DNA from 2 places in the Streptomyces sp. NPDC001678 genome. Region 2 is predicted to be linked to the other one. Evidence: riboswitches for the same ligand, from Rfam matches in the RefSeq annotation. Region 2 holds a riboswitch; the other holds the start of a gene.
The links. A riboswitch is a leader RNA that binds a small molecule or an ion and turns the genes downstream of it on or off. The one in region 2 is predicted to bind cyclic di-AMP.
Positions count from the first base shown of each region.

Region 1 (5,051 bases), on a different contig from region 2:
CCTCTCCCTGGGCGAGGCGCATCCACGCGATCTGCTCCAGCACCGTGACGAGGCCGAGCACCCAGCGCATGTCATCCATGTCCTGAGGCCACACACGACACCGCCCATGGCCACGAGCGCATGAGCGTCCAACTTCGGCCATGCAGACCCTCGTGGACCCCGTCCTCGACCAGCCTTCCCCTGGTCCGCCCGGCGATCCAAACGAAAGCTCGTAGAGAAATTTGTGAGACGTACGCCCTCGACAAACCGTCAAACCGGCCTCCGACCTGGGCATTTGACTTGATCACCAGAATCCGGTCCCATTCTAATCCCCTGTACGTCCTGTACATTTTTTACAGATCACCGATCGACCCGTTCGAAAGGCGTGACCATGGACCATCGACCCCTCGCCCGGCACGTCCTGCCGGAGTTCACCGAACGCACCAGCGGCGGGACGCGCACCTTCGACCCCTACTCCAAGCTGTTCTCCGAGCGTGTGGTCTTCCTCGGGACGGCCCTCGACGACGCGGCGGCGAGCGATGTGATCGCCCAGCTGATGCACCTGGAGCACGCGGCGCCAGGGCAGGACATCGCGCTCTACATCAACTCCCCCGGCGGCTCCTTCTCCGCGATGTGCGCCATCTACGACTCCATGCGCTACGTCGGCTGCGACGTCCAGACCTACTGCCTGGGCCAGGCCGCCTCGGCCGCCGCCGTGCTGCTGGCGGCCGGCACCCCCGGCAAGCGGATGGTGCTGCCGCACTCCCGGGTCCTCGTCCATGAGCCGGCCCTGCCCGAGCCCGTCCGGGGGCAGCCCTCGGACCTGGAGATCCAGGCCGCCGAGATGCTGCGCGCCCGGGAGACCCTGGTGGAGATGCTGGCGCTGCACACCGGGCGGAGCCCGGAGCGGATCCGGCGGGACGTCGAGCGCGACACCGTCCTCGACGCGGCGGGGGCCGTGGCCCACGGCCTGGCCGACGCGGTGGTCGCCGACCGCCGGGCGCAGGGCGCGCCGGCCAGGGAGAGGTGAGCGGGATGCCGCACGGGCCGTCCCACCGGTTCCCTCCGGAGCTGCCGCCGCTGCCCGCGCTGACCCGGGCCGAGGGCGAGCTGGTCGACCGTTATCTGGAAGTACTGGATCAGCTCGGACGGATCAACCCGGCCCGCGCGCAGGACACGTACGGCGGGCTACGAGCCGCGCAGAGGCTCGTGGTCGCGGCCGCGGGACTGCGCGACGCGCTGGCGACGATGTACGAGCGGGGAGAACGACAGGTGTACGCGGGAACGCTGGCGCGGGCGATGCGGGTCCTGGACGGTGAACGCCGGGCGCTGCGGGTGACCTTGCCGCCTTCGGTTGCGAACTGAGGAGCGGAAACATTCTTCCCTCGATCTCCTTCAGACAGCGGATGGGATCGTAGACAACCCGTGGTGATCATGTCGGGCCGTACGCGCGGTTTGCGCTCGGGGTGATCGCCCGCGCCGCAGGTGACCGGCTCACCAGGGGGAATCCGCAGGAGTCAAATCGCCCCGCGTCCACCGGAATTGCCCAACGGTGACGAGGCTCACATATGCCGGGATCCCCTCGGCGTGCCCGGCGCGGCTGCGCCAAGATCCCTCCGACGACAAGACCCCGCCACCACGGCGGGGCGGTCCGGGCGGACGCCGAACCCCGCCGCCGCCCGGGCGCTGGTCGACATGAGTGCATCGGCGGGGATGGAGGACCCAGGCACGACGGGAGGGCCGGAGCTGTGAAGTTCCGGACCAGCCCTTGGGGTGAAGCCGCCTCGGCGGCCGGGCATCTTCGCCTGCCCGAACCCGACAGGTCATCCTTCACAGGCGGCTGACGAAGGGTTTGGCATGGGCGCGCACAAACGTCCCTCACGGCTGTCCAGGGCCGGGGTGGTACCCCTGTCCGTGAAATCCGCCCTGACTCTGGCGGCCGTCGGCGCAACGGTACTGGCACCCGGCGTCGTCGACGACGCCGAAGCCGCCACCATCTCCACCAAAGCCCTGTGGATCGCGGCCTCAAAGGCGGGCTCCCCCTACGTATGGGGTGGCACGGGCCCGTACAGCTTCGACTGCTCGGGGCTGACGCAGTACTCCTTCAAACGGGCCGGCAAGCAGCTGCCCCGTACCGCCCAGGAGCAGTACAACCGCACCGAACACATTCCCACCCCCTCTCGGGAACAGGGCGACCTGGTGTTCTTCCACGGCCGGGGCGGCGTCTACCACGTGGGGATCTACGCCGGGAACAATCTGATCTGGCATGCCCCGAAGACCGGTTCGGTCGTCCGCCTCGAGCGCATCTGGACCAGAAGCGTCTCGTACGGCCGAGTGAACGACTGAACCACCGGCGCGGGTGACGACCGGCGCGGCTACCGCTTCCCGCCCCCGTCGTCCCGCAGAATCCAACGCGCGTACCCGTCGCGCCGGGCTTCCCGCGCGCCGAGCGCGTCTCCCGTGGCAGCGGACCCGACTGCCGTGCGGTGCCCACCGGCACCAGCGACACCCGAGAACCCACCGGTTCCTGTGCGCGGCTCCACAAGAGCGCCGGGCCGGGCGGACATTCCCGCCCGGCCCCTCCGCGCTGCCGGTCAGCGGACGGACACCGTCCACGGCAGTGCGATCCACACCGTCTTGCCGCCGTCGGCGGTCGGGGTGACGACGACCCTGCCGCCGTACTCGGCGGTGAGCGCGCGGACGATCACCATGCCGCGGCCGTTGTCCTGCTGGACGGCGGCGGGCAGCCGCCTGGGGTGGCGCGGGTGGCTGTCGGTGACCCCGACCCGCAGCCGCTCCTCCCGGTCCAGCCGGAGCTCCACGGTGAAGGTGGGCGACTGGCCCCGGGTGTGCTGCACGGCGTTGGTGGCCAGCTCGGAGAGGATCAGCCGGATCGTGTCGGCCAGGTCCGTCCCGTCCGTCAGGCCCCAGGTGACGAGAACGTCCATGACATGGCGGCGGGCGGCGGAGACCGAGGCGGGAGCGCTCGGCAGGGTGACGGATGCTTCCTGGTGATCTGCCATGGCGCTGTCCCTTTCCCACCGAGGCTCGGCCCGGCTCTTGTGCGCCAGCGTCCCACTGATAACGGCCGCGATGGGTGTGATCCACCGGATTGTGGATATATCTGTCGCTCAAAGCGGTGAACTCTACGACGAGCGACCGGATTTGGCCGTGACACTGGTTTATTGACTCTGACGCGGGGTGTGTGAACAACGCGTCAAGGGTTATCACGACGCTTCCATGTGAGCGGCGGGGAGGGAGAGCTGATGCGGTACGGACCCGCGGTGCGCCGCCGCAAACTCGGCGCGGAACTGCGCCGTCAGCGCGAGCTGACCGGGATGACGAGCCGGGAGGCGGCCTGCGCGGTCGGCTGGCACCAGTCGAAGGTGAGCCGGATCGAGACGGGCAGCAGCGGGGTGAAACCCGCCGATGTGGCCCGGCTGCTGGATGTCTACCGGGTGTCGGACCCGGAGCTGCGGGCTCTGCTGGGGGCCCTGTGCGGGGCGGGGTCCAAGGACGCGGAGGGGGCGCGGCGCGGCTGGTGGTACGCCTATCGCGACCTGCTGCCTTCGGCGTATCTCGACTTCATCAGCCTGGAGTCGGAGGCCTCCCACGCCCGCACGCTGGAGACCGCGGTGGTGCCCGGGTTGTTGCAGACACCCGACTACGCCCGGGCGGTGACCCGCGCGGCGCTCGGCGATCCGCCGGCCCAGCAGGTCGAGGAGCTCGTCCGGGTGCGGCTGGCCCGGCAGGCGGTGCTCGGGGGGCGCCGGCCGCTGGAGCTGTGCGCGGTGCTGGACGAGGCGGTGCTGCGGCACGAGGTGGGCAGCCCCGAGGTGATGACGGGACAGCTACGGCATTTGCTGGAAAGGGGCTCACTGCCGCATGTGCGGCTCCACGTACTGCCGTTCACCAGTGGCAACCATATCGGCATCACGGGCCCTTTCGTTATCTTCTCATTTCCGCGCATCGCCGATCTGGACGTGGTTGTTCTCGACCACTTGACGAGTAGCCTCTATCTGGAGCGGAAAGAGGACCTCCGGGCGTACGCCTCCGCATTCACGACGCTCCGGGCGCACGCCCTGTCGCACGAGAAATCGTTGGAATACATCGCCGGGATCAGTGACGGCGCATAGGGAGGCGACATGTCCGCAATGCCTCGGTACGTACCCTCTGCATCGGCCCAGCCCGCTCGGTGCGCCGCGGTATGGCACCGCAGCAGCTACAGCACGGGAATGAACAACTGCGTAGAGACGGCGCTCCTGGGTACGGAGCTGCTCGCCGTGCGTGACTCACGGCGCGACGCCGGCCCTGTCCTGCTCTTCCCCCGCACCACCTGGTCGGCCTTCGTCACGGACCTGGACGGCGGCGGCCCGGGCCGTTCCCCGGGCGAGGACGCCGACGGGTCCTGAGCCGGCGCGAGCCGGAACCGTCAGCCGGCGGCCGGCGCGGTCCTCACGATCGTGTCGGCTGCGGCCGCCACCTCCCGGTCCGTCAGGTCCGCCCGGGCGGTCAGCCGGAGTCGCGAGACGCCGTCGGGCACGGACGGCGGCCGGAAGCAGCCGACGGCGAGCCCGGCCGCCCGGCAGTCCGCCGCCCAGCGCACGGCGGCCTCGGGCGAGGGGGCCCGTACGGAGACCACCGCCGCGTCGGGGCGCACGGCCACGAGCCCCGCCTCGGTCACCCCGCGGTGGAGCTCGGTGGCCACGGCCCGGACCCGCTGGGCGCGCTCCGGTTCGCGGCGCAGCAGCGCGAGGCTCGCCAGGGCGGCGCCGGCCGCCGCCGGGGCGAGGCCGGTGTCGAAGATGAAGGTGCGGGCGGTGCTGACGAGGTGCTCGATCACCCGGGCCGGGCCGAGGACCGCGCCGCCCTGGGCGCCCAGCGACTTGGAGAGGGTGACGGTGGCGACGACGTCCGCGTCGCCCGCGAGGCCGGCCGCGTGGAGGGCGCCCCGGCCGCCGTCGCCGAGGACGCCGAGGCCGTGGGCGTCGTCCACGAGCAGCGCCGCGCCGTTCTCCCGGCAGACCCCGGCGAGGGCGGCCAGCGGGGCGGCGTCGCCGTCGACGGAGAAC
Region 1 is NZ_JBIAUP010000011.1:134,087-139,137, reverse strand. It holds gene ACFYZR_RS23100 (hypothetical protein) at 1-79, opposite strand, end outside; gene ACFYZR_RS23095 (ATP-dependent Clp protease proteolytic subunit) at 371-1,009, shown strand; gene ACFYZR_RS23090 (hypothetical protein) at 1,015-1,344, shown strand; cyclic di-AMP (ydaO/yuaA leader) riboswitch at 1,630-1,833, shown strand; gene ACFYZR_RS23085 (C40 family peptidase) at 1,837-2,325, shown strand; gene ACFYZR_RS23080 (ATP-binding protein) at 2,574-3,002, opposite strand; gene ACFYZR_RS23075 (helix-turn-helix domain-containing protein) at 3,246-4,115, shown strand; gene ACFYZR_RS23070 (DUF397 domain-containing protein) at 4,125-4,391, shown strand; gene ACFYZR_RS23065 (8-amino-7-oxononanoate synthase) at 4,412-5,051, opposite strand, start outside.
Region 1: it holds a riboswitch for cyclic di-AMP, as region 2 does, so the genes downstream of both, ACFYZR_RS23085 (C40 family peptidase) here and ACFYZR_RS16180 (transglycosylase family protein) in region 2, are expected to answer to the same signal.

Region 2 (5,051 bases):
GGGTCGCGGAGTTCGCGCCCCGCGTCCAGGAGCTCACCGACCAGCTGATCGACGGCTTCGTGGAGAAGGGGGAGGCCGACCTCATCCACGAGTTCGCCTTCCCCCTCCCCATCTACGCCATCTGCGACATGCTCGGCGTCCCCCGCGAGGACCAGGACGACTTCCGGGACTGGGCGGGGATGATGCTGCGCCATACAAAAGCGGGCCACGGCGGCGGGCCGCGCGGCGGAGTGGCCCGCTCCGTCAAGATGATGCGGACGTACCTCGCGGAGCTGATCCACCGGAAGCGGGAGGACCTCGGGGACGACCTCATCTCCGGTCTCATCCGGGCGAGCGACCACGGCGAGCACCTCACGGAGAACGAGGCCGCGGCGATGGCCTTCATCCTCTTGTTCGCCGGTTTTGAAACAACTGTGAACCTGATCGGTAACGGAACCTACGCGCTGCTGCGCCACCCGGAGCAGCGCGCCCGGCTCCAGCGCGCCCTCGCCGAGGGCGACGAGAGCCTCCTCGCCACGGGCGTCGAGGAACTGCTGCGCTACGACGGCCCGGTGGAGCTCGCCACCTGGCGGTTCGCCACCCAGGACCTGACCCTCGGCGGGCAGCGCATCGCCGAGGGCGATCCCGTACTGGTCGTCCTGGCCGCCGCCGACCGCGATCCCGAGCGTTTCACCGACCCCGACACCCTTGATCTGTCCCGGCGCGACAACCAGCACCTGGGCTACGGGCACGGCATCCACTACTGCCTCGGCGCGCCCCTCGCCCGCCTGGAGGGCCAGGCCGCGATCGCGACGCTGCTGCGCCGGCTGCCCGACCTATCCCTCGCCGCCGAACCCGATGACCTGCGCTGGCGCGGCGGCCTGATCATGCGTGGATTGCGTACTTTGCCCGTGGAGTTCACACCCCAAAACCCCCTCGTGTGATGCCCGGTCAATCCGTGTTTATCGGCACGTGACCTCCGCTACACCGGCTTGTGACTCCGGGGAGGCCTCGCTAGGGTCTGCGACCATTCGAACGCCGCCTACGCGAGAGGCCCGCAGATGCTCTCAGGAACCGGTAGACATCGCCGTCCCCGTCAGATACCCGCCATCGTGGTCGCGGCGGGGGTGACGGCCTCCAGCGCGGCACTTCCGCTGCTGGCGACCGGATCCGCCGTCGCCGCCGACGCGGGTACCTGGGACAAGGTCGCCCAGTGCGAGAGCGGAGGGATGTGGAGCGCCAACAACGGCAACGGCCTCCACGGCGGCCTCCAGCTCACCCAGCAGATGTGGGAGCAGTACGGCGGCATCGCGTACGCGCCGCGCCCCGACCTGGCCAGCCGGTCCCAGCAGATAGCCGTGGCCGAGCGGATCCTCAAGGCGGAGGGCGCCGACACCTGGCGGAGCTGCGCGGTGAGTTCGGGCCTGGCCGGCGAGGCGGACCGGGGCGAGGACAAGGAGCCGGAGGTGGACCCGGGCGACGGTTCGTACTCCGCCGCGCCGGAGCCGAGCCGCCCCCGTACGCCCGGGCGCGGCAACCAGCCCGCGCCCGAGCGCACGTCGCCCGCGCCGTCCGCCCCGTCCTCCGGGTCGCCCAAGCCCGCGCCCGGCTCGTCCGGTTCGCCCACGCCGGGCTCCTCCGGCACCCCGTCCGCTTCCACGAGCCCGTCCCCGGACACCTCCGCGGGCAAGCACCGCAAGGACCCGTCGGACCCGTCGGGGCGGCCGACGACGGGTACGGGCACCGGCGCGTCGGCCGATCCGACCACCATCCCGACCGCCCCGGTCGGCAGCCCCTCGAACACCTCGGCGAACACGCCCTCGGACACCCCTGGAACGGGATCCTCGCCTTCCGCTTCGCCGCTTCCCGGCGATGCCGACGCGACCCCCGGCAACGGCCGGCACCGTGCCGACCCGTCGGGCTCCGGCGATGCTCAGCGGCCCTCCCGGGGTGGCGAGGGCCGGACGGAACTGCCCGCCGCGAACGACTACACCGTGCGGCCCGGTGACAATCTGTCAGCGATCGCGGAGCAACACTCGGTCTCCGGAGGCTGGCAGACGCTGTATCAGAAGAACGAAAAAGCAGTCGGTTCTGATCCGGACCTTATCCGCCCTGGTCAGAAGCTTGATATCAAGCAGTAGCGCTCCGGTTCGAGGCGAATGTCTGTTCCGGTCGAAAGTGAGACATGGGTCTCGTTGACTGACCGTCGGATGCCTTGGATCCGATTTGCTCGAATGGCCTCTCACCTGCGGAAACGTGAGGTTTCTGGGGCCAACTCAGGCCATCGGTGGCTGAAAAGTGGGGTTTGAACCCGTCGGCCGCCTGTGATTACCGTCGTCACCGCTCGCCACCGCGAGCACCACGGCCGCACGCCGAATCCTGCCGGCGGCCGGGGGAGTCGTCGCGCAAGCGCCGTAGGCAGGAGCGGGGGAACCAAGGTAAGTCGCCGGAACGGTCCCAAGGCCAATGGCCGAAGGAGCGGAACGGCTTGGGGTGAAGCCCGGAACGCGAAAGCGCACCGGGCCGGGCGAACTCACAGCCCGAACCCGACAGCTCACCTCGTAGGCGTCGGTGAGGAAACCGACTTATGTCCAAGGGCAAGCACCGTCGTCCGTCCAAGGCCGTCCGCATCGTCACGCTCGCCGGTGTCACCGGCGCGGCTGTCGCCGCCCCTCTGATGGTCGCGACCTCTGCCAACGCCGCCTCCGTCTCCACGTGGGACAAGGTCGCCCAGTGCGAGTCCAGTGGTGACTGGCACATCAACAATGGCAACGGCTACTACGGCGGCCTGCAGTTCAGCAACGAGTCCTGGGCCGCTGCGGGCGGTAAGCAGTACGCCCCGCGCGCCGACCTGGCCAGCAAGTCCCAGCAGATCGCCACCGCCGAGCGCCTGCTCGCCATGCAGGGCCCGGGCGCCTGGCAGTGCGCTCCTGGCACCGGCCTCGCCCGTGGTGGCGCCAAGGCGAACGTCGACACGGACGACTCCGACGGCTACGTCGCGAAGAAGTCCACGAAGTCCGCGTCCGGCGCCTACGGCAAGGCCCAGTCCCACGCCGACCGCAGCAAGCGCCAGGCCGCGCCGCAGCAGAAGCACAGCAGCAAGCCGGTCCAGCAGTCGGACGACTCCGACGACGAGGCCCCGGCGCCGAAGCACACCGCCCCGCAGACTGTCCAGAAGGGCGACGGCGAGTACCAGGTGAAGGAGGGCGACACCCTCGCCACCATCGCCGTCTCCCAGAAGGTCCAGGGCGGCTGGCAGAAGCTCCACGAGCTCAACAAGAAGATCGTGCCCGACGCGGACGTGATCTTCCCGGGCCAGCAGCTGCACCTGCGCTGATCCATCCGCGCTGATCCACCTGCGCTGAGCGAGGGCCGGCCGGAGCCATCGAACGAAGGCTCCGGCCGGCCGAGCGGCCGCCCCGCTCCGATGCGACTTCCCCCCGAGCCGCATCGGAGCGGGGCTCCGCTCGTTCTGCCGGTCGATCCCGCGTCCTCGTTGAGCGAACACACCGACGATTCGTCCGGTGTTCTCGGCGTTTGTGCCAATTTTCGGCCCGGGGAGCAGACCAAGGGCGGGCGGAGCCCCCGGCGCCCGTTAGGCTCGTGGTGCAGAACTCCAGACACACACGAAGGAGACCCTCGTGCCGTCCATCGACGTCGTCGTAGCTCGCGAGATCCTCGACTCGCGAGGCAACCCCACGGTCGAGGTCGAGGTCGGCCTCGACGACGGCTCCACGGGCCGTGCCGCCGTGCCGTCCGGCGCCTCCACCGGCGCTTTCGAGGCCATCGAGCTCCGTGACGGCGACCCCAAGCGCTACCTCGGCAAGGGCGTCGAGAAGGCCGTCCTCGCCGTCATCGAGCAGATCGGCCCGGAGCTCGTCGGCTACGACGCCACCGAGCAGCGCCTGATCGACCAGGCCATGTTCGACCTGGACGCCACCGACAACAAGGGCTCCCTGGGCGCCAACGCCATCCTGGGCGTCTCCCTGGCCGTCGCGCACGCCGCCTCCGAGGCGTCCGACCTGCCGCTCTTCCGCTACCTCGGCGGCCCGAACGCGCACCTGCTGCCCGTTCCGATGATGAACATCCTGAACGGCGGCTCGCACGCCGACTCCAACGTGGACATCCAGGAGTTCATGATCGCGCCGATCGGCGCGGAGTCCTTCTCCGAGGCCCTGCGCTGGGGCACCGAGGTCTACCACACCCTCAAGAAGGTGCTGAAGGGCCGCGGCCTGTCCACCGGCCTCGGCGACGAGGGCGGCTTCGCCCCGAACCTGGGCTCCAACCGCGAGGCCCTCGACCTCATCCTCGAGGCCATCAAGGAGGCCGGCTACACCCCCGGCCAGGACATCGCGCTCGCGCTCGACGTGGCCGCCTCCGAGTTCTACAAGGACGGCGTCTACAAGTTCGAGGGCAAGGACCGCACCGCCGCCGAGATGACCGAGTACTACGCGGAGCTCGTCGCCGCGTACCCGCTCGTCTCCATCGAGGACCCGCTGTTCGAGGACGACTGGGCCGGCTGGAACACCATCACCGAGCAGCTCGGCGACAAGGTCCAGCTCGTCGGTGACGACCTGTTCGTCACCAACCCCGAGCGCCTCGCCCGCGGCATCGAGGAGAACTCCGCCAACGCCCTCCTGGTCAAGGTCAACCAGATCGGCTCGCTGACCGAGACCCTGGACGCCGTCGAGCTGGCCCAGCGCAACGGCTTCAAGTGCATGATGTCCCACCGCTCCGGCGAGACCGAGGACGTCACCATCGCCGACCTGGCCGTCGCCACCAACTGCGGCCAGATCAAGACCGGCGCCCCGGCCCGCTCCGAGCGCGTCGCCAAGTACAACCAGCTGCTGCGCATCGAGGAGATCCTCGACGACGCCGCGGTCTACGCCGGCCGCAGCGCCTTCCCGCGCTTCAAGGGCTGAGCCCAAAAGGCACAGCAAGGCTGACCTTCTCGCCAGTCTCCGTACGTCCCCGGCCGCGGTCCCGTACCGTGTCCGGGGACGTACGTTCGTAACGGACTCTCCAGGGGAGGCGACGTGGGCGCGGACCGGTTCTCCACCGCGACCAGGCTC
Region 2 is NZ_JBIAUP010000006.1:427,843-432,893, forward strand. It holds gene ACFYZR_RS16170 (cytochrome P450) at 1-923, shown strand, start outside; gene ACFYZR_RS16175 (transglycosylase family protein) at 1,107-2,120, shown strand; cyclic di-AMP (ydaO/yuaA leader) riboswitch at 2,380-2,562, shown strand; gene ACFYZR_RS16180 (transglycosylase family protein) at 2,567-3,316, shown strand; gene eno (phosphopyruvate hydratase) at 3,621-4,901, shown strand; gene ACFYZR_RS16190 (septum formation initiator family protein) at 5,016-5,051, shown strand, end outside.